DNA from 2 places in the Streptomyces sodiiphilus genome. Region 2 is predicted to be linked to the other one. Evidence: riboswitches for the same ligand, from Rfam matches in the RefSeq annotation. Region 2 holds a riboswitch; the other holds the start of a gene.

Region 1 (11,044 bases), on a different contig from region 2:
CCGGGGGCGGGTGGATGGACAACGATGCGCGGACGGGTCATGCGACCCAGCCTGCGCCCGCCGGACGAGAAACGCATCCGGTGTTCCGTCGCCGTGTCGCGGACGGCAGGTCCGAGGGGTGGGAACGACGGGCGGGAGGCCGGCGAGGAGGGCCGGTGCGGCGCCTTGAGAGTGCGCCGGGCGGAGCGGGCGCGTCAGGCAGCGGCGCGCACGTCGCGGCGGACGGCCTTGATCCAGCTGCTGCGGAGCCTGTCGAGCTCGGCGCGCTCCCGGGCACCCCACGGCCGGCCGCCGTGCTTGCGGACGTACCGGCGGATCGCCTCGTTGGCGGCCTCGGGGTCCGGCCGCGCCGGGGTCGGATCGGTCGACTGGGACATGCGTACGAGCATACGAGGAGCCACCCAGGGTCACCAACCGGATCACCCGTGTGGCGGCGTTTCGTGAGCGAAATCACTCGTACCGGAGGTTTCCGCCCACTTCCGCGCACCCCGCCCCGGACGTCACCGGACCCCGGGCCCGCTCCTGGGAGCGGACCCGGGGCCCGGTGCGGGTCCTTGCGGTGCTCCCCTTGGGAGCGAGCGGGCCCGTCAGCCGCGGTTCTCGGCCTGGAACATCCAGTGGTGCTTCTCCAGCTCCTGGGTCACCTGGATGAAGATGTCCTCCGTGACCGGGTCCACCTCGCCGGCCGACCGCATGCGCTCCCGCATCCGGGCAATGACCGCGCCCAGGGCGTCGACCAGGGACTGAACGGCTTCGGTGTCCTTCTGCCAGCCTTCGGGGAAGGCACCGATGCCCGTGCCGGAGGCCACCGTCGCGGCCCGGCCGTCGGGAGAGACGCCCAGCGCGGACGCGCGCTCGGCGACGATGTCCGTATGCGTCCGGGCGGTCTCCACGACCTCATCGAGTTGCAGGTGCACGGACCGGAAGCGGGGGCCGACGACGTTCCAGTGGGTCTGCTTGGCCACCAGGGAGAGGTCGATGAGATCCACCAGCGCACCCTGCAGCGCCTCACCCACGACCTTGAGCGTCGAGTCCGGGAGTGTGCTCTTCACCGAGTACATGTGTCGCCCACTTTCGTCCACGTTTGTGCGTTCATATGTCAGCGTACCCACGCCCTGCGTCCTGATGCCGGACGAGAATGTGACGCATGACATCGAGCACCGGCCACGGCCCGGACCGCGCTCCTGGCCTCGTCCGCCCCGCTGAGCAGGGCGACATGCCCGGGGTCTGCGCACTGGTGAACCACTACATCGAGCACGCGGTCGCGAACTTCCGCACCGAGCCGCAGCGGCCGAAGGAGTGGGAGGAGCTGTGGCACGCGCACCACGGCCGCTATCCCTGGCTGGTCGCGGAACAGGACGGCGAGATCGCCGGCTTCTGCTGCGCCGGGCCCTGGAAGACCCGCGGCGCCTACGCCTGGACGGCGGAGTCGACCGTGTACGTGGGGCCGGACCGCCTCGGGCAGGGACTGGGCTCCCGCCTGTACCGCCCGCTCCTGGCGACCCTCGCCGCGCAGGGATTCCGCAGCGTGGTCGCCGGCATCACGCTGCCCAACCCCGGCAGCGTCGCGCTGCACACGTCGATGGGCTTCGAGCCGGCCGGCCTGATCCGGGCCGCCGGTTTCAAGTTCGGGGCCTGGCACGACGTGGGCTACTGGCAGCTGCGGCTGGCCGGCGACGGTCCCCCCGGCGAGGTCCTTCCGGTTCCGCCGGGGGCGGGGTGACCCGGCCCCCGGACGGCGTCCCCCTCACGCATCCTCACAGTCAGGCCAGCAGGGCCCTGGCGAGCTGGCGGGACTGAGCGACCATACGGTCGGCGCTGTCCCAGATCTCCACGTCCTCCTCCAGGAAGCCGCCGGCCAGGTTGCGCGTCCCGATCGCCACCCGCAGCGGGCCGGGCGCGGGCCGGGCGCGGACATGGGTGGTGAGCTCGACGGTCGGCACCCATCCGGACAGGCCCAGATCGAAGGCGGTCGGCGGCATCGCGTCGCCGATGAGGAGCAGGGCCAGCGGGTCGGCGTCCCGGCCGTCGGCGAAAGCGAACCAGCCGCGGATCTCGCCGCGCCCGGAGGGCTTGCCCAGCGCCCAGCCCACGGTCGCGGGGTCGAGCCGGGAGGCCAGGCGGTGAAGCATCTCGACCTGTCCGGCCGGCCTCGGGTCCGCGGGGGCCTGGTCCACGCCCACGCAGTGCTCGTAGGGCGGCATCTGCGGAGGTTTGACGGCCGTCCGGACATCGGCGGGCAGCGCGTCGAGATCGCCGTAGGTGCCCAGCAGCCGGATCCGCTCGACCTCCCTGCCGTCCTCTCCGGTCTGGAACAGCGAGGCGCTGCCGGTGGAGAGGGTGTTCCCGGTGCGGGCCACCGACGTCCGGATCACCGCGGGGCCGGGACGGGTCGCCGTGAGGTAGTGCGCGGTGACGGTGAAGGGGTCCGGGTGCGGCAGGGTCCGGCCCAGAGCGCGGCCCAGCATGGCCTTCAGATAGCCGCCGTTGATGGCGGCGCTGATGGACCAGCCCGCCGAGATGTCCGCGTCGAACACGCCCGGCTCCCGCGGACGCACCGCGGTGTCCCGGTCGAATTCGCTGCCCCCGATGTGTCCGTCAGTCATGGGGCCACCGTATCGCGAATATGTTACTAAGCGGTAGATCAGCTTGCCTCGTCCTCGGCCGCCGTGCTCCGGCGGTGCCAGGCCCTCGGCGCCCGCCAGCCGTACACCGCGATGCCGGCCAGGTCGAGCCAGTAGGCGAAGGACGGGATCAGTTCCCTCACCGGTGCGGCCGTCCGGCCACCGGTCAGGACGGCCTCGGGTAGCCGTAGCCGCGCTGCCGGAGCGCCTGCACGCCCTGCTCGCGGCCGTCCGCGCGGCTGTAGAACGGCGCCGACCGCGTCCGCAGCCACATCGCCACCGGATCGTGGACATCGGACAGCGGAACGGTCGCCACCGGCAGGCCGTCGGGGACGACGGCGACGGCGCCGCGCATCATCTCCCGCACCGCCCCGGCGGTCCGCGCGCCCGGCTCGTCCGTCTCCACCCCGATGGCCAGGTAGGGCGCGCCCACCGCGGGCTCCACCCAGGCCCGGCGCAGGCTGCGCAGTTGCGGGGTGTTCCGGGCCCGCTCGGCCAGGCGCTCGTAGAACCGCGGCGCGCGGACGGCTGGCTCGCTGATCCGCAGCGGGCCCGCCGGCAGCCGGTCGAGCCCGAGGGCGATCCGGCGCAGGTCCGGCCAGGGCACGCCGAGCCCGCCGCCGGGCGCGTGCGGATTGAGCCACAGGCCCCAGCGGGCGGGGAAGAGCTCCGCGGCCAGCTCCCGGCCGCCGGCGATCTCGTGCGCGCGCGGCCAGGCGCTGGCCGCCAGTTCCTGCTCCGAGGTGACGCAGGGCACGTAGTCGTGGCCCAGGACCTCCATGGCGCCGAACCGCGCCCGCGGGTCCCCCGCCTCGCCGCTGTGCAGAAAGGCCCACACGCGGCTCTCGCCGAGAGAGGCCAGCAGCGCCTCGTAGGTGTCGAGCCGGTCGGCGGTCACCTCGGGCAGCAGCTCCTCGACGCTTCTCCCCTGGCTCACCGGCCCGGCCCTCCTCGCGCATGGTGCCGCCCGTCAGGACAGCAGCTCAACAGCCTCCTGACGACAGGATGCCCGATGTCAGGCGTCCCTCAGATAGAAGGGCTGCACACACTCCCGCAGCCAGTCGACCACCGGGTCCCGGGCCGCGTCGAGCAGCACCAGCTGCACCGGCCATCCGAGCGGGCAGCGGGCCAGGGCCCGGCCCAGTGCCTCCTGCACCGCCGCACCGGTCTCCGGGTCCACCAGATCGAGCTCCACCCCGACGAACAGGGCGGGCGGATCCCCCTCGGCACTGGCCAGCCCCCGGCGGGCGGAGAGCACCTGCCGCAGCTGCGACAGCTCACCCGCCGCCGCGGCCAGGAAGTCCACCGGCTCCTCCTGCCAGTCGGGCTCGAACAGCCGCATCCGGGCTCCGGAGGGCCGGCCGGGCTCGCGCCGGCCCGGGGTCAGCCGGCACAGCTCGGCCACCGCCTCGGGGGGCACCGGGAGCCCGACGGTGCCGCCGGGGTTCACGGCCATCCCGGCCTGGGGCGGCAGCCCGCGGGCGAACTCGCGCACCGGTGCCACGGTGAACGGCAGATGGGCGCCCTGGGACATCCCGAACTGCTCGGCCGAGCTGAACACCGGCACGAACACCCCACCGGCCAGTTCGATCGTCGGCAGGTCGAGACCGGCGCTGTCCGGGCCGCCGCCCTCCGGCAGCGGCACCCACAGCAGGCTGCGCGCCAGCACTTCCAGCAGCCGCGGGGCCGCGTCCGGCACCCCCACCGACGCCGCCAGTGTCTCCTCCAGCTCGTTGCACGGCCAGCCGCCGTGTCCCGACCCCTGCCGCGGAATGCTCATCGCGCCCAACCACCATCTCGTTCCCGGTCTGCACCGCACCCTAATGGCTGTCTCCGTCACCCGGCTGCCCGTCGTGTCGCGGCCCCTCGAATCCCCAGGTCATGGCAGTGACGGCGCAGGAGCGGACATCACCGGCAGCAGCGGAACGGTTGCGGTGGGTAGCCTCGGCCCGCACGGTGGACGAGAAGGCACCAACCGACACACGAAGGGACATTCTCCCCATGCGTATCACCCGCAAGACTGGCGTCCTTCTCGCTTCCGCCACCGCCGGAGCCCTCGTCCTCAGCAGCGGTGCGATGGCGGTCGGCGCCGTCGCGGACGACGACACGCCCGTGGCCGAGGCCCCGGCCGAGGCCGGACAGCCCACCGGCATCGAGCAGCTGCAGGACCTGCGTGAGGCCATCGCCCCGGTCACCGCCGCACTCCAGGCCGCCTCGGCCCGCGAGGGCCGGCTCTCCCAGGCCGAGGCCGAGCGGCACACCGAGGCGATCAGGGAAGCACTGCGCCCGCTGCTGGAGGGTGCCGGGCAGGCTCCGGCGGAGGGGCAGATCCTCCCGGCCGACGACATCGCACCGGCTGACGCCGCGGAGGCGGACGGCGCGCGCTCCCAGGTCGATGTCATCGCCGAGGCGGCCACCGCCGGCGATGTCGAGCGCGCCTCGGAAACCCTGCGCGAGGCACTCGAAGCCGCCTCCGCGCTGATGCCCGGACTCGGCGCCCTGCTCCCGGACCTCGGTGACGTTCCCGGGGAGGCGGACGCCGCCGAGGACGCGGACGCATCGCAGGAGGCCGGCCTCGCCGGTCAGTGGGAGCTCGTCGAGGGCAGCGGCTACCCCCAGGAGGCCGAGATCGAGGCCGGCTTCGAGGAGGACGCCGACGTGACCGAGGAGTGGGACGTCGCCGGGGAGTCGCAGGCGGAGATCCTGCCCGCCGCACCCGACAGCGCCGCCGAGGCCCTGGAGCGGATGCCCGAGCAGCAGGACATCGGCTGACCTCACCGGCTCCGCTCTCCGCGGCCCGTCGCCTCACCCCGGCGGGCCGCGCCCCGCGGTGCGGGCTATCCTCCGGCGCCGCCCCCGGTCCGGTCCTCCCGCGGCGGCCCGGGCCGTGCGATGATGTCGGCGTCAACTGCATACCGGCCGTTCGAACCCGCGCGGGAGAGTCCCCAGTTCTCTGGGGCGCCGAAGGAGCAAGTCCTCCCTTGAATCTCTCAGGCCCCTATACCGCGCAGGCGAGGCAGATCTGAAAAGCGGGCCGCCCCCGGGGCGGCCCCACCCACGGTGCAAGCCACCGGCCCGCGGGCCGCGGCGAACCTCTCAGGTGCAGATGACAGATGGGGAGAGCGCCAGTAACGCTGCGCCAGCGCGCACAGCCACGCCGCCCGCCCGCACCCCTGGGAGCACAGACATGACTTCGACCCCCCGGACGACGGCCCTCGACGCCGTGCACCGCGCCCTCGGGGCGACCATGACCGATTTCGCCGGCTGGGACATGCCGCTGCGCTACGGCAGCGAGCGCGCCGAGCACGAGGCGGTACGGTCCGGGGCCGGCCTGTTCGACCTGTCCCACATGGGGGAGATCACCGTCACCGGCCCGCAGGCCGGGGCCCTGCTCGACCACGCCCTGGTCGGGCATCTGTCCGCCGTGACCCCCGGGCGGGCCCGGTACACGATGATCTGCCGGGCGGACGGCGGCATCCTCGACGACCTGATCGTCTACCGGCTCGCCGACCAGGAGTACCTGGTCGTCGCCAACGCCGCGAACGCCCAGGTGGTGCTCGACGCGCTCACCGAGCGGCAGCCCGGCTTCGACGCCGTGGTCCGCGACGACCGGGACGCCTGGGCGCTGCTCGCCGTCCAGGGACCCCGGTCCGCGGAGATCCTCGGCGCCCTCACCGACACCGACCCCGGCGGGCTGAAGTACTACGCCGGGTCCCCCGGCACGGTTGCCGGCGTCCCCGCGCTGATCGCGCGCACCGGCTACACCGGGGAGGACGGCTTCGAGCTCTTCACCGCCCCCGGTGACGCCGAGCGGCTGTGGCACGCCCTGATGGAAGCCGGAAAGCCCGCGGACATGGTTCCGTGCGGGCTCGCCTGCCGTGACACGCTGCGCCTGGAGGCGGGCATGCCGCTGTACGGGCACGAGCTCACCACCTCCACCACACCGTTCGACGCCGGTCTGGGCCGGGTCGTCAAGTTCGACAAGCCCGGCGGCTTCGTGGGCCGCGCCGCGCTGGAGGCCGCGGCCGAGCGGGCCGCCGCGTCACCGCCGCGGGTGCTCACCGGCCTGGCGGCCGAGGGACGGCGGGTTCCGCGCGCCGGGTACCCCGTGACGGACCGGACGGGCGCGGTGATCGGCGAGGTCACCTCCGGCGCCCCCTCCCCCACGCTGGGCCGGCCCATCGCCCTGGCCTACGTGGACGCCGCGCACGCCGCACCCGGCACCGAGGGCGTGCACGTGGACATCCGCGGCAGGCTGGAGCCGTTCGAGGTGGTCGCCCTGCCGTTCTACAAGCGGCAGCGGTGAGCCGTCCGCCTGCCGCGCCCCCTGCCCCACCGATCCGACACATCCAGGAGAATTCCGCCATGAGCAACCCCGAGCAGCTGCGCTACAGCAAGGAACACGAGTGGCTGGCGACCGCCGACGACGGCCTCGCCACGGTCGGCATCACCGCGCACGCGGCCAACGCCCTGGGCGATGTGGTGTTCGTCCAGCTTCCGGAGCCCGGTGACACGGTCTCGGCCGGCGAGCCGTGCGGCGAACTGGAGTCGACCAAGTCCGTCAGTGACCTCTACTCCCCGGTCTCCGGCGAGATCACCGAGGTCAACCAGAACGTCGTGGACGACCCCGCGCTGGTGAACTCCTCACCCTTCGAGGCCGGCTGGCTGTTCAAGGTCCGGGTCGAGGGCGAGCAGGAGAACCTGCTGACCGCCGACGAGTACACCGCCTTCACCGGCGAGTGAGCCCCGCCGGACACGCGTCCGGCCTGTCCGTCCGGCCCCTTCCTTCCCGCAGCCAAGGAAATACATGTCCCTTCTGAACAGTCCGCTCCACGAGGTGGACCCGGACGTCGCCGCAGCGGTCGACGCCGAACTCCATCGTCAGCAGTCCACGCTGGAGATGATCGCCTCGGAGAACTTCGCCCCGGTGGCCGCCCTCCAGGCCCAGGGGTCCGTCCTCACGAACAAGTACGCCGAGGGCTACCCCGGCCGCCGCTACTACGGCGGCTGCGAGCACGTCGACGTCATCGAGGACCTCGCCCGGAGCCGTGTCAAGGAGCTGTTCGGCGCCGAGGCCGCCAACGTCCAGCCGCACTCGGGCGCCTCCGCGAACGCCGCGGCGATGGCCGCGCTGCTGGAGCCCGGTGACACGATCATGGGCCTGGACCTGGCTCACGGCGGTCACCTGACCCACGGTATGAAGATCAACTTCTCCGGCAGGCTCTACCGGGTCGTCCCCTACCACGTGGACGCGGCCACCGGTCTGGTGGACATGGCCGAGGTGGAGCGGCTCGCGCTGGAGCACCGGCCGAAGCTGATCGTCGCCGGATGGTCCGCCTACCCGCGGCAGCTGGACTTCGCGGCCTTCCGCCGCATCGCCGACGCGGCCGGCTCGCTGCTCATGGTGGACATGGCGCACTTCGCCGGTCTGGTCGCGGCCGGCCTGCACCCCAACCCGGTGCCGTTCGCCGACGTCGTCACCACCACCACCCACAAGACCCTGGGCGGCCCGCGCGGCGGAGTGATCCTCTCCCGCAAGGAGCACGCCAAGAAGATCAACAGCTCGGTCTTCCCCGGACAGCAGGGCGGGCCGCTGGAGCATGTCATCGCGGCCAAGGCGGTGGCCTTCAAGATCGCCGCCTCCGGCGAGTTCGCCGACCGCCAGCGGCGCACGCTGGAGGGCGCGCGCCTGCTGGCCGAGCGGCTGACCCGTCCGGACGCGGCGGCCGCCGGCGTCTCGGTCCTGACCGGCGGCACCGACGTGCACCTGGTCCTGGTCGACCTGCGCGAGTCGGAGCTGGACGGGCAGCAGGCCGAGGACCGGCTGCACGGCATCGGCATCACCGTGAACCGCAACGCCGTGCCGAACGACCCGCGGCCCCCGATGGTGACCTCCGGTCTGCGCATCGGCACCCCCGCGCTGGCCACCCGCGGCTTCACCGCCGAGGACTTCCGCGAGGTGGCCGATGTCATCGCCGAGGCGCTGCTGCCCGGCCCCGACGAGGGCGCGCTCAAGGCCAGGGTCTCCGCCCTGGCCGGCAAGCACCCGCTGTACCCCGGCCTGAACGCGTAGCACCCCGGGCGGGGCGCGGCCGGCGATCCCGGAGCGCCCCGCCCGTCCGACAGCCCGACCACGAGCAGACAAGGGAGTCCGCACCGTGGCCCTCTCCGCCTTCGACCTGTTCTCCGTCGGTATCGGCCCGTCCAGTTCGCACACCGTCGGCCCGATGCGCGCGGCGCTGATGTTCGCGCGCCGCCTCAAGGACGAGGGGGCGCTGGCGCGGACCGCCTCCGTGCGGGCGGAGCTCTTCGGCTCCCTGGGCGCCACCGGCCACGGCCACGGCACCCCCAAGGCCGTGCTGCTCGGCCTTGAGGGTCATGCCCCGGACACCGTGGACGTGGACACGGCCGACGACCGGGTGGACCAGATCCGCTCGGCCCGGCGCCTGCGGCTGCTGGACACCGAGATCGGTGACAGCCAGGAGATCGCCTTCGACCCCGATGCCGACCTCGTGCTGCACCGCCGCCGGTCGCTGCCCTACCACCCCAACGGCATGACACTGTCCGCCCGGGACGCCGGGGGCGTGCCGCTGCTGGCGAAGACCTACTACTCGGTGGGCGGCGGCTTCGTGGTCGACGAGGAGGCGGCCGGAGCGGACCGCGTCCGGCTCGACGACACCACCGTGCGGTACCCGTTCCGCTCCGGCGACGAACTGCTCCGCCTGACCAGGGAGACCGGGCTGTCGGTCTCCGCGCTGATGATGGAGAACGAGAAGGCCTGGCGGACGGAGGCCGAGATCCGGGCGGGTCTGCTGGAGATCTGGCGGGTCATGCGGGAGTGCGTGCGTCGCGGGCTCACCCGGGAGGGCATCCTGCCCGGCGGGCTCAGGGTCCGCCGGAGGGCCGCCACCTGCGCACGGCAGCTGAGGGCCGAGGGCGGCCGGGAAGGGCTGGCCATGGAGTGGGTCACCCTCTACGCCATGGCGGTCAACGAGGAGAACGCGGCCGGCGGGCGGGTGGTGACCGCCCCCACCAACGGCGCCGCGGGCATCATCCCGGCGGTCCTCATGTACTACTCCGACTTCGTGCCGTCCGCCGACGAGGACTCCGTGGTCCGCTTCCTGCTGGCCGCGAGCGCGATCGGCATGCTCTTCAAGGAGAACGCCTCGATCTCCGGCGCCGAGGTGGGCTGCCAGGGCGAGGTGGGCTCGGCCTGCTCGATGGCGGCCGGCGGGCTGGCCGAGGTGCTCGGCGGCTCCCCGCGGCAGGTGGAGAACGCCGCGGAGATCGGCATCGAGCACAACCTCGGTCTCACCTGCGATCCGGTGGGCGGTCTGGTGCAGATCCCCTGCATCGAGCGCAACGGCATGGCCGCGGTCAAGGCGATCACCGCGGCCCGCATGGCGCTGCGCGGCGACGGCCTGCACCACGTCTCGCTGGACAAGGCCATCAAGACCATGAAGGAAACCGGCGCGGACATGAGCGTGAAGTACAAGGAGACCGCCCGCGGCGGCCTCGCGGTCAACATCATCGAGTGCTAGGGGAACAGGCCCTGACCAGCGCTTTCGTACCTTTCAGCGCTGTCAGGGCCTTCCCTGCTTACGCGGCGGAAAGTCCCTGAAACCTCCCTGGGACAGACGTGAAAGTCCCTGAAAAGTCCCTGGGATTCCAGGGCGATGGTGCGGATCAGCAGGTGGGACAGCGTGTGGAGGGCGATGTAGCGCAGGCCCGGCCAGCCGGCCATGAGGTCGAAGTCGTCGCGCTTGATGCGGTCCGAATAGCGCCGGTGGCGGAAGTACTTGTAGGCGGTCTGGTGTGCCAAGGCAGGTTCCGAGTTCGCGACGTGCTCGTGCCAGTCGGCGAGGAGGGGTTCGGAGACCCGCAGGAAGATGCCTTCGCCTCGCACTTCGCTGGCCGGAACCCAGGTGGGCGTGTCGCGGGCGAGCTCCACGAGGCTGACCAGGTCCGGCTCATCGGGGTCGGGGGCGTCCAGGCGCGTGAAGCCGGTGAGCGCGCGCACCTCGCGCAGCCGCTCGACCTGGGCGATGTCAGAGAAGATGCCGGACAGTGTCTCCGGCACGCCCTTCGCGTCCCGGCGGAGCGTGAAGTCGGCGGTGGGGTCAGGGGGATTCGGCGTGGTGAAGATCTCCCACTCCGGGGTCAGCAGGTCGATCGCGGTTGGCTGTTGCGGGCTGTCTCCGTTGTCGGTTGCTTCCAGCTCGGCGCGGTGGGCCGCGATCGCTTCGTAGACCTCGGCCTGCTCCCACTGGTGCAGGGTGATGTAGGCCGACTCGTCCCAGAGTAGGTCCAGGTGGTCGGGGTTCTTGATCTTTTGGAGCTTGTCCCAGAGCTGCTCCACCTTGGCTGCCAGCGCGCTCTGGCCGGTCGCTGGGACGGCGAGGGCGGTGAGTGTCCGGGCG
Region 2 (11,044 bases):
CGAACGCAGCGTCCGCGCGGCGCTTCACTCGTCCGCCGTGCCGACCCCCCACCCCCTTCAGCGCGACCGGGGAAGCCTGGAGCCGGCTTCCCCGCTCCCGGTGCACCGCCTGGACCCGATGCCCTATCCGGGCGCACCGCCGCGCACCCGCCTGACCGGCTGGCGCTTCCTGCTGGAGCGCCGGGGCCGGGCGGTCGGGGCCGCGGAGACGGTACTCACTCCCGACGGGTGGGCGTTCTCCCACTTCCTCGAGGGCCCCTACATCGCCTCGGGGTGCGCCGCGCTGCGCCAGGCGGAGGCCATGGACGGCGCCTACCAGCCGCAACTGCTGTCCGTGCCCGAGCTCTACATGCTCACGCTGTGGCTGCGCCCCGGAACGGCCTCCGACCCCGCGGAGAGCTCCCCCAGTGCGCTGGACCTGCTGGTCCCCCTCGCCCCGGCCCCTCCCGGCATCGCCTCCGGCCGGCCCCAGCCCGTCGAGGCGCTGCTGCCGCAGCTGACCCGGCGGCTCACGCCGAGCACACTGGCCGGCTGACATGACACGGCCGGGGCCGGCACCGCGACGCGGTTGCCGGCCCCGGCCCCGTTCCCGGCGGGCCCGTTCAGCCGTCGTAGTCGGACGGCGGGGGGCAGGAGCAGACCAGGTTGCGGTCGCCGTAGGCTCCGTCGATCCGGCGCACGGGCGGCCAGTACTTGTCCTGCGAGCCGGTGCCGGCCGGGAAGACCGCCTCCTCGCGCCCGTAGGGGTGCGGCCATCCGCCGGCCAGCTGCGCTGCCGTGTGCGGCGCGTTGACCAGCGGGTTGTCATCCGCCGGCCACTCGCCGGACCCCACCTTGTCGATCTCGCCCCGGATCGCGATCATCGCGTCACAGAAGCGGTCCAGCTCGGCCAGGTCCTCGCTCTCGGTGGGCTCGATCATCAGCGTTCCGGCCACCGGGAAGGACATCGTGGGCGCGTGGAAACCGTAGTCGATCAGCCTCTTGGCGACATCGTCGATGGTGACTCCGGTCGCCTTGGTCAGCGGACGGACATCGATGATGCACTCGTGCGCCACCAGCCCGCCCGGCCCGGTGTAGAGCACCGGGAAGTGCGGCTCCAGACGCTTCGCCACGTAGTTGGCGCTCAGCACGGCCACCTGGGTGGCGCGGCGAAGGCCGTCCGCCCCCATCAGGCGCAGGTACGCCCAGGAGATGGGCAGAATTCCCGCCGAACCCCAGGGGGCCGCGGAGACCGGACCGATCCCGGTGCCGGGCCCGGCGGCCTCCTGCAGCGGGTGGCTGGGGAGGTAGGGCGCCAGGTGGGCACGGACCGCCACGGGGCCGACGCCCGGGCCTCCGCCGCCGTGCGGGATGCAGAACGTCTTGTGCAGGTTCAGGTGCGAGACATCGGCACCGAAGTGTCCCGGCCGGGCCAGACCCACCAGTGCGTTGAGGTTGGCACCGTCCACGTACACCTGCCCGCCCGCTTCGTGCACGGCGGCACAGATGTCGGCGATGTCCTCCTCGAAGACGCCGTGCGTCGAGGGGTAGGTGACCATCAGGACGGCCAGTTCGGACCGGTGGCGTTCGATCTTGGCGCGCAGGTCCTCCGGATCGACACCGCCGTCCTCCGCGGTCCTGACCACCACGACCTTCATCCCCGCCATGACCGCGCTGGCGGCGTTCGTGCCGTGCGCCGAGGACGGGATGAGACAGACCGTCCGATGTCCCTCCCCCGCCGCCCGGTGGTAGGCCCGCACCGCCAGGAGCCCGGCCAGCTCGCCCTGGGAGCCCGCATTGGGCTGCAGGGAGACGGTGTCGTATCCGGTGATCTCCGCCAGCCGGTCCGCCAGCTCCCCGATCAGCGTCAGGTAGCCGTCGGCCTGGTCCAGCGGGGCGAAGGGATGCAGCTGTGCGAACTCCGGCCAGGTCACCGGTTCCATCTCGGTGGTGGCGTTGAGCTTCATGGTGCACGAGCCGAGCGGGATCATGCCCCGGTCGAGCGCGTAGTCCCGGTCGGCCAGCCGCTTGAGGTACCGCAGCATTGCGGTCTCGGAGCGGTGCCGGTGGAAGACCGGGTGCGTGAGGAACTCACCGGTGCGCAGCAACGGGACGGGGAGCGCGTCACCGGTCCGCTCGTCCAGCCCGGCGAGGTCCTCCTCCGCGGCCGCGACACCGAACGCGGTCCACACCGCCGCCAGCTGTGCCCGCCCGGTGATCTCGTCGCAGGCGATTCCCACGTGGTCGGCGTCCGTCAGGCGCAGGTTCACCCCGTGTTCGCGGGCGGTAGCCACGACCTGGGCCGCACGTCCGGGCACGCGGGCCGTCACGGTGTCGAAGTACGCGTCGGACACCACGTCCACACCGCCTTCCCGCAGTCCGGCCGCCAGCAGCACGGCACAGCGGTGAACCCGACGGGCGATGGCCGTCAGCCCTTCGGGGCCGTGCCACACCGCGTACATCCCGGCCATCACCGCCAGGAGGACCTGGGCGGTGCAGATGTTGCTGGTGGCCTTCTCCCGGCGGATGTGCTGCTCACGGGTCTGCAGAGCGAGCCGGTAGGCCTGTGCGCCGTCCGCGTCGTAGGAGACGCCCACCAGCCTCCCGGGCAGACTGCGGGCGAACTGTGAGCGGACCGCCATGAAACCGGCGTGCGGGCCGCCGAAGCCCATCGGCACCCCGAACCGCTGGGTGGACCCGACCGCGATGTCGGCGCCCAGTTCCCCGGGGGAGCTGAGCACGGTGAGCGCCAGGAGGTCGGCGGCCATGGTGACGACGGCGCCCAGGCCGTGCGCCTGCCGGATCACCTCGCGCGGGTCGCGCACCGCCCCCGAGGCGCCGGGATACTGCAGCAGCACGCCGAAGACCCCGCGCTCGGCGACCGCGGCCGGGATGCCGCCGGAGAGGTCCGCGACCTCGATCTCGACACCGGCGGGCTCCGCACGGGTACGGAGGACGGCGATGGTCTGCGGCAGGCAGTCGGAGTCCACCAGGAACACCCCGCCCTTGACCTTGCCCACCCGGCGGGCCAGCGCCATGGCCTCGGCGGCGGCCGTCCCCTCGTCGAGCAGCGACGCACCCGACGTGGGCAGCCCGGTCAGGTCGGCCACCATGGTCTGGAAGTTGAGCAGCGCCTCCAGCCGGCCCTGGGAGATCTCCGGCTGGTACGGGGTGTAGGCCGTGTACCAGGCGGGGTTCTCCATGACATTGCGCAGCACGACCGGCGGGGTCACCGTGCCGTAGTAGCCCAGTCCGATCATGGAGTGCAGGACTCTGTTGCGGGAGGCCAGCGAACGGAGCTCGGCGAGCACTTCGGCCTCGCTCCGGGCCTCCGGCAGCCTGAGTCCCTCCGTGCTGGTGATCACCTCGGGGACGGCGGCGGCGGTCAGCTCGTCGAGCGAGCCGTACCCGATGTGGGCGAGCATCTTCGCCTCGCCGGCGGCGTCGGGGCCGATATGGCGGGCGGCGAACGGGGTGCCCCGTTCGAGGGCGGTGAACGGGGTGCGGTGAGCAGTCATGTTTCGGAGGCCTCCTGGTCGCTGCGACCTGCCGGGCACCGCTTGAGTACCCGATCAGCCTCCCCCTCTGTCATCCGGACCTGAGAGCTTCGCCGTCCGCCGCGGAGCGGGCCGGCTTGCACCGTCGGTGAGGCGGTCCCGTGGGCGGCATCGCCCAGCGGTCCCCCTGCTTTCCAGAGTGGCCTGACTCACGCGGTACGTGGGCCTGAGAGATTCCGGGGAGGAGTTGCTCCTTCGGCGCCCCCGTTGCCGGGGGACTCTCCCGCCTGAGGTCGTCAGCCGTCTTCGAGCCTATCAGCGGCGTTCCACCGGGGCAGGAGCCCGGCTGGGCCGGTGGAGCGCGTGCCTTTCCGGCAATCGTGGGTACGCGTCCTGCAGACGTGGTGATTCTGGGAGGAACTCGTGCATACGCATATCGACCCCCGCAGCCTGATCGGACGCAAGGCCTTCGACCGTCACGGAGCGAAGATCGGCACCGTTGACGAGGTGTATCTGGACGACGCGACCGGCATACCGGAGTGGGCGGCGGTGCGCACCGGTCTGTTCAGCCGGGACGCGTTCGTCCCGCTCGGTCCCAGCGAGCTGGTGGAGGACACCCTCCGGGTTCCCTTCGACCGGACCCTGGTCAAGGAGGCACCCGATTTCGGGGTGGGCCGGCATCTGTCGCCCGAACAGGAGCTACAGCTCTACCACCACTACGGCCTGGATGTGAGCCGGGACAGGGTCGGCCACGTCGCCTACAGGGACTCCGGCCGGCCCTCGCCGTCCGACGGCAAAGGCTGAGCAGGCAGCGGCAAGGGCTCACCCGGTTCCAGCTCCGGGTCGTCCATGGAGAAGGTGCGCACGCGGCCGGGCTGTGATCCAGGCTGCTCGAAGCGCACCGTTACCCGTCCCACGCCACTTCCCTGCACCCAGCCCGGGCCGTGCTTCACGTGGCGCACATCGAGACCGGGCAGCCAACGCCGGACCGCGGAGGGCGGAGGCTGCGCGGGCGCGGGCGGCTCCGGCGGTGCGGTGGCCGCATGTCCGCCCGGGGTCTGCGACCGCTGGGCGAAGAGATCTTCCTGGGTGTACCCGGCCAGAGCGGTGACCCCCACGCCCAGCAGCCGGACCCCGGCCGTGGTGTCGACTCCTTCCAGCAGACGGGCCGCCGCTTCCCTGATGACCGCGGGCTCGTCGGTGGGACCGCGCAGGGTCTCCGACCGGGTGAGGGTGGTGAAGTCATGACCGCGCACCTTGAGTACCACTGTGCGGGCCGACCGTCCGGCTGTCCGCAGCCGCTCCGCGCACCGCCCGGCCAGGCGGTCCACCTGGGCCCTGACAAGGGGGCGGTCCGTCAGGTCGGTGTCGAAGGTGTCCTCCACCGACACCGACTTCGCGTCGCGCTCGGCCACGACCGGCCGGTCGTCCACCCCCTGGGCCATGGTGTGCACAGCGACCCCCTGGGCCTGTCCCAGGAGCCGGACCAGTTCCTCCTTGCCGGCCGCGGCCGCCTCGGCGACCGTGCCGATCCCGGCCCGCCGGAGGGCGCGGTCCGTTGCGGGGCCGACTCCGGGCAGGACCCGGACGGACATCGGTGCCAGGAACTCCCGCTCGGTACCGGGCGCGATGAGCACCAGGCCGTCGGGCTTCGCCTGCTCGGAAGCGATCTTGGCAAGCATCTTGGAACCGGCGAGCCCGACCGAACCGCTCAGTCCGGTGGCCGCGCGGATGCGCGCCCGCAACGCACGGCCGGTGGTGAGCGCCTCTTCGGTGGTCACGGCAGCTCCGCCGACGGCGAGGTCGACGAACGCCTCGTCCAGACTGAGCGGCTCCACCAGCGGCGACAGCTCCGCGAGGAGCTCCATGACCGTGTCGCTGACCTGCCGGTACAGGCCGAATCGCGGGGTCAGATACGCCGCGTTCGGGCAGCGGGCCCTGGCCTGGGCGACGGGCATGGCCGAGTGCACGCCGTACGTGCGGGCCTCGTACGAGGCCGTCGCCACCACACCGCGCGGCCCGAGACCGCCGACGACCACGGGCTTGCCGCGCAGGCTGGGCTTGGCCCTCTGCTCGACCGCGGCATAGAAGGCATCCATGTCCAGATGCAGGATGGCCGGATGTCCCCTCACACCACGAATGATGCCGGACCGCACCGACACGGGCCCCGCTGCGGCCGCCGGCCGGACGTCAGCCGGGACGGTGCCGGCGGCGGGCCAGCTCGTCGCCCGGGTGGTCACGGAGCACGGACTCACCGGTGTCCACCCGCTCGGCCTGCAGCTGGGCCAGTGCGCTCTGCACATCCGCCCATACCGCTCCGACCGCGATACCGAAGACGCCCCGGCCCCCTCGCAGCAGCTCGGCCAGGTCGTCGGGCGAGTCGCAGCGGTACACGGCGGCCCCGTCGCTCATCAGGGTCAGATCGGCCAGTTCGGCGAGCTCCCCCGAACGCAGGGCACGCACGGCGGTGCGGATGCTCTGCAGGGACACCCCCGCGTCCAGGAGGCGCTTGACGATCTTGAGGACGAGGATGTCGCGGAAGCTGTACAGCCGCTGGGTGCCCGACCCGTGGGCCGGACGCACACTGGGCTCCACCAGGCCGGTGCGCGCCCAGTAGTCGAGCTGGCGGTAGGTGATGCCGGCGGCGGCGCACGCGCTGGGCCCCCGGTAGCCCAGCTTCTCCGGCGTGCCGCGGTTCTGCCGGGCCACTGTGTGCCGCAGCCCCGGGCGCTGCGGTGCGCCCGGCAGGGCGGACACCCCGCCCACCGCTCCGCTCTCGCCGTTACCTGTCACGCCGGCCTCCGTTCTGCATGCCCCGACCGTGCTCCCGGTGCTCTCCCGGTGTGACCCCTCGCGAGCACACGCACGGCGCTCCTCCCAAGACATGCCCCATTGACGCTAGGTACCCGCACCGGGTGCGTCAACGATCGCCACGCACTGCTACCGGGGTTTGGCGGGCTACTGACTGCTGCCGAAGTCCTCCGGAGAGATCTGGTCGAGAAACTCGCGGAACTTCTCGACCTCGTCCTCCTGCTCGTCCGGGATGATGATCCCCGCGTCGTCCAGCACCTCGTCGCTGCTGTAGATCGGCGTACCGGCCCGCAGGGCCAGTGCTATCGCGTCGGACGGACGGGCACTGACCTCGACGCCGCCGGCGAAGACCAGTTCGGCGTAGAAGATGCCGTCTCTCAGATCAGTGATGCGCACCTCGCTCAGCTCCTGGCCGAGCGCCTCCAGCACGTCCTTGAACAGGTCGTGCGTCAGCGGACGGGGAGGAGCCATTCCCTGCTGGGCGAAGGCGATGGCGGTCGCCTCCCCCGGGCCGATCCAGATCGGGAGGTAGCGATCGCCTCCCACTTCCCGCAGGAGCACGATGGGCTGGTTGTTGGGCATTTCCACCCGGACACCCACGACGTCGAGCTGATTCACACAGCAACCCTAGGACGGGCCCGGGGCGTTTGGATAGTCGGACACCGCCAGGCGGTGCCTTCCGCGCCCCGGGCGGCGGCTCAGCCGGCCTGCTGGCCGGCGAAGAAGACCAAGCGGTACTTGCCGATCTGCACCTCGTCCCCGTTGGTCAGCAGCAGGGAGTCGATACGCTCCCGGTTGACGTAGGTGCCGTTGAGGGAACCCACGTCGGCGACCGAGAACCCGCCCTCGGCCCGCCGGCGGAACTCCACGTGCCGCCGGGAGACCGTCACGTCGTCCAGGAAGATGTCGCTCTCCGGGTGACGCCCCGCGGTGGTCACCTCGCTGTCGAGCAGGAAACGGCTTCCGGAGTTCGGGCCCCGCCTGACCACCAGGAGGGCGGACCCCGCCGGCAACGCGTCGACGGCCGCCTGGGCCTCCGGGGACAGCGAGGGCGCGGCCTGCTGACCGGTCGCCTCGGCCTCGTACGCCTCGAGACCGGAGATCGAGATGGTGGAGGTGGTCTCGGAGGCCACCTCGGGCGTCCGGCCCTCGCGCAGGGCGTTGCCGCAGTTCGAGCAGAACCGGCTGGTCGCGGCGTTGCCGCTGCCGCACCTGGAGCAGGTCAGCGTGCCCGCGCCGGCCCCGCCTGCGCCTATTCCCGCCTGCGGGGCGTCCTTCCCGGCGACCTCGTCGCGGAACATCGGCCGCTCGCGGTCCGCGCCCGCCGGCGTCTCGCCGTGCTGGCGGGCGCTGTGGCGTGCGGCACTGTCCGTGCCACTCTGACGCCTGCCGAACAATCTAGCGAAAAATCTCACCGGCAATTCCCCTCGCACCGTCGGTCCGTCCCATCCGTGGACGGGACGGTCCATTCTCTCTCATGGACCGCGTCGGACATCCTGCCAACGTCCGCGGCCCCCGTTCAGTTTCCCTCACCGGGCAGTGCACAGCTCCGGCAGCCCTCCGGTCCCCGATAGCCGGTGATCATGGGGCTGACTGAGCGTAGTCAGGCCGCTCCGCCGACCGCAAGGCGTCCACAGTGATCTTGTCCGGACGGCTCACCGTCACACTTGCCTGTTCCTTCTCCAGCGACTGCACCACGCCCCCTGGGATGTTCAGCGCGGGCTCGAGATCCTGCGGCCGGCCGATCGCCTCCACCCGGAACGGCTCGGTGATCCGGACGCCGTCCACCAGGACCCCGCCGTCCCCGTCCACGAAGGACGTGCTCGCCACCACGCGGACCTCGTTGATCTGCATCGCCTCGGCCCCCGCTGCCCGCAGTTCCTGGACCGCGTCCAGCAGCATGTCGGCCCGGACCGTGCCCGCCGGGTCGTCGATGCGCAGCGTCACCCCTGGGCCCTCCGCGGCGACAGTGCCGGCCAGCACGCCGAGCTGACGCCGGCGTTCCTGAGTCTGCCGACGGGCCTCCTCGGCCTGATCGGAGCTGTTCTCCAGCTCGGTTCGCTGCTCCTCCAGCCGGGCCCGCTCCTCCTCCAGCCTCTTGGTCCGGTCGTCCAGATCGCTCAGGATGCGCACGAGATCCTCGGGCCGGGCGCCCCGCAGCGCACCGCCCTCCTCCCCTGCGGCGCGCACCTGGATGGCCAGTCCCAGCCCGAGAACGAACAGCAGCAGGGCCACGGTCAGCTGGGCACGCGTCACACGTGGCGGCCACAGCCCGCTCAGCAGGGCCTGGCGCCCGGTGACCGGCTTCCCGGCGGTGGCCGGCTCTCCCGTGGCCTCTGCCGGACCCTCCGGGGCCGGCTCACCGATGGCAGAGGTTTCCTCTCCGGAGGCCGGCCGGGAGCCGGGATCGTGCGGAGGTGGTGTCCTGTCCGTCATCGCGCTCACGCCCGGAAGATGTGCCGGCGGATGGCCGCCGCGTTGGAGAAGATGCGGATGCCCAGGACCACCACCACGCCCGTGGACAACTGGGCTCCCACTCCCAGCTGGTCGCCGAGGAACACGATCAGCGCGGCGACCACCACGTTGGAGAGGAAGGAGACCACGAACACCTTGTCGTCGAATTTGCCGTCGAGTCTGGCACGCAGACCGCCGAACACGGCGTCCAGCGCGGCCACCACCGCGATCGGAAGGTAGGGCTCCACGACCATCGGCACCACCGGCCGGGTGATGATTCCGACCAGCACTCCCAGGAGCAGCCCCACAATGGCGATCACGATGCGTTTCCTTGTCCTGTCTCGGCCGGCTCTTCCACCGGTGCCGCCGACCGGAGGGTCAGGCTCGGGGCGGCGGGTATGTGCACCTTGTCCTTGACCGAGGAGGCGACCCGTACGCCGTAGTTGTCCTGGAGTACCCCCAGGTACAGGCCGTCGGCGGTGTTCTCGAACCCGGCCCGCAGCGCCTGGCCGTCCCCGACCGCGAGCAGGGTGTACGGCGGCACGAGCGGCCGGTTGTCCACCAGCACGGCGTCCCCTGCCGCTCGTATCGCGGACACGGAGGTCAGCCGCTGGCCGTTGACCGCCAGTGCCTCGGCACCGGCCTGCCACAGCCCGTTGACGACCCGCTGCAGGTCCCGGTCGCGGACCCGGCCGGTGTCGGAGAAACCGCCCCCGTCCCGGGGTCCGCCGCCCAGGCCCTGCCCGGCCCCCTCGGCGTCGTCGATCACCAGCTCGAGCCCGGGGCCCTCCACGGCGGTCGCACCGGCCAGCAGCGCCACCAGATCGCTGCCGCCGCCCTCGAGCCGCAGCGCCTCACGCTGCCGCTCCTCGACGGCCGCGCCCAGTTCGTCGACCTCTTCCTGCAGGCGGTCCAGCTGGGCGGTGCCCGCCTCGATCCGCTCGGTCAGCTCCTCGCGCTCCTTGGCCACCGAGGGGGCCGCCACGCGTGTCTGGGCGGCCCCCAAGGTGAAGATCAGCGCCGCGAGCGCCAGGCCTCCCGCGAGCCAGAGTCTGGCGCGCAGCGGACGGGGCACGCCGGTTCGCCCTTCGGCGGCCCGGCGCGCCGCCGCCTCTTCGTAGCCCTCGTCCAGGGTGTGATCCATGACCTGGTGCAGCAGCCACATGGAGGCGTCCGGCGGCGGGGCCGGACGGGCCGGGCCGGGCATGTCCCGTTCCCCGGAGTGCTGCTGCGACATGGCGGACATGGTCGCACGGCCGGCCCGCAGAGATCGAAACGGCCCCCCGTCATGGGTCAGCGGTCGGCGCTGTCGACCACCACCGCCCAGGTGTCCAGCAGGTCCCGGGCCGCCGCGTCGTCGGGCCCCTCGGCCCACAGATGGGTCACCGCCTCGGCCGGGTCGGGCAGCACCATGACCCACCGTCCGTCGGCCTCGACCACCCGCACCCCGTCCGTGGTGTCCACCGACCTGTCGCCGGCCGCCTCGACCACCTGGCGCATCACCAGCCCCTTGACCGCCCAGGGCGTGGCGATGTCCCGGCGCAGGACGTGCGCTCGCGGAATGCGGGCGTCGATCTGGCTCAGTGACAGCTGTGTCCGGGCGACCAGGCCGGTCAGCCGGACGAAGGCCGCCGTCGCGTCGAAGACGCTGCTGAACTCCGGCACGATGAGGCCACCGCGCCCGTCACCACCGAAGATGGTTCCCTCCTTGCCGGCCACTCTGGTGAGATCGCCGGGCGAGGTCGTGGTCCACTCCACCTGTGTGCCGTGATAGGCCGCCACCTGCTCGGCGATTCGTGTCGTGGTGACCGGCAGTGCGACCGTTCCGGTGCGCCGCTCTGCGGCCACCAGGTCCAGCATGACGAGCAGGGCGCGATCGTCCTCGACGATCCGGCCGCGCTCGTCGACCAGGGACAGACGTTCCCCCACCGGGTCGAACCGGACACCGAAGGCCGCCCGGGCCGACGAGACGATCTCCCCCAGCCGCGTCAGAGCCGCCCGCCGCTCCTCGGGGCTCTCGGTCGGCCGGGCCTCGTCGAGGCCCGGGTTGATCGTCAGGGCGTCCACCCCGAGCCGGCCCAGCAGGCTGGGCAGTACCAGTCCGGCGCTGCCGCCCGCGGCGTCGACGACCACCTTCAGTCCCGCCTCCGGCACCCCCGTGGTGTCCACCGCGCGCAGGACGGAACCGGTGTAGGCGTCGAACACGCTGGCAGGGAACCGGAGGTCGCCGATCTCCCCGGGGAAGGCACGGCGGTACTCGTGGCGGGCGTAGACGCGGTCGAGTTTCCGCTGGCCGGCCTGGG

The links. Region 2 has a riboswitch for glycine ahead of gcvP (aminomethyl-transferring glycine dehydrogenase). Riboswitches for the same ligand answer to the same signal wherever they lie in the genome.
Region 1: linked by a shared signal. The riboswitch ahead of gcvT (glycine cleavage system aminomethyltransferase GcvT) and the one ahead of gcvP (aminomethyl-transferring glycine dehydrogenase) in region 2 are both predicted to bind glycine.

The regions. Positions count from the first base shown of each region.
Region 1 covers NZ_BAAAMJ010000024.1:4,505-15,548, reverse strand. The annotation lists gene ABD299_RS11895 (hypothetical protein) at 1-41, opposite strand, end outside; gene ABD299_RS11890 (hypothetical protein) at 195-377, opposite strand; gene ABD299_RS11885 (Dps family protein) at 588-1,061, opposite strand; gene ABD299_RS11880 (GNAT family N-acetyltransferase) at 1,148-1,723, shown strand; gene ABD299_RS11875 (thioesterase family protein) at 1,764-2,606, opposite strand; gene ABD299_RS11870 (hypothetical protein) at 2,645-2,767, opposite strand; gene ABD299_RS11865 (enhanced serine sensitivity protein SseB C-terminal domain-containing protein) at 2,791-3,561, opposite strand; gene ABD299_RS11860 (enhanced serine sensitivity protein SseB) at 3,640-4,404, opposite strand; gene ABD299_RS11855 (hypothetical protein) at 4,626-5,396, shown strand; glycine riboswitch at 5,549-5,640, shown strand; gene gcvT (glycine cleavage system aminomethyltransferase GcvT) at 5,812-6,930, shown strand; gene gcvH (glycine cleavage system protein GcvH) at 6,990-7,367, shown strand; gene glyA (serine hydroxymethyltransferase) at 7,432-8,697, shown strand; gene ABD299_RS11835 (L-serine ammonia-lyase) at 8,783-10,165, shown strand; gene drmB (DrmB family protein) at 10,162-11,044, opposite strand, start outside.
Region 2 covers NZ_BAAAMJ010000087.1:14,191-25,234, reverse strand. The annotation lists gene ABD299_RS24420 (hypothetical protein) at 1-535, shown strand, start outside; gene gcvP (aminomethyl-transferring glycine dehydrogenase) at 603-3,497, opposite strand; glycine riboswitch at 3,681-3,772, opposite strand; gene ABD299_RS24410 (PRC-barrel domain-containing protein) at 3,900-4,280, shown strand; gene ABD299_RS24405 (DNA polymerase IV) at 4,235-5,608, opposite strand; gene ABD299_RS24400 (MerR family transcriptional regulator) at 5,667-6,269, opposite strand; gene ABD299_RS24395 (bifunctional nuclease family protein) at 6,435-6,905, opposite strand; gene ABD299_RS24390 (FHA domain-containing protein) at 6,986-7,756, opposite strand; gene ABD299_RS24385 (DUF881 domain-containing protein) at 7,869-8,723, opposite strand; gene ABD299_RS24380 (small basic family protein) at 8,729-9,061, opposite strand; gene ABD299_RS24375 (DUF881 domain-containing protein) at 9,058-9,978, opposite strand; gene ABD299_RS24370 (sugar phosphate nucleotidyltransferase) at 10,035-11,044, opposite strand, start outside.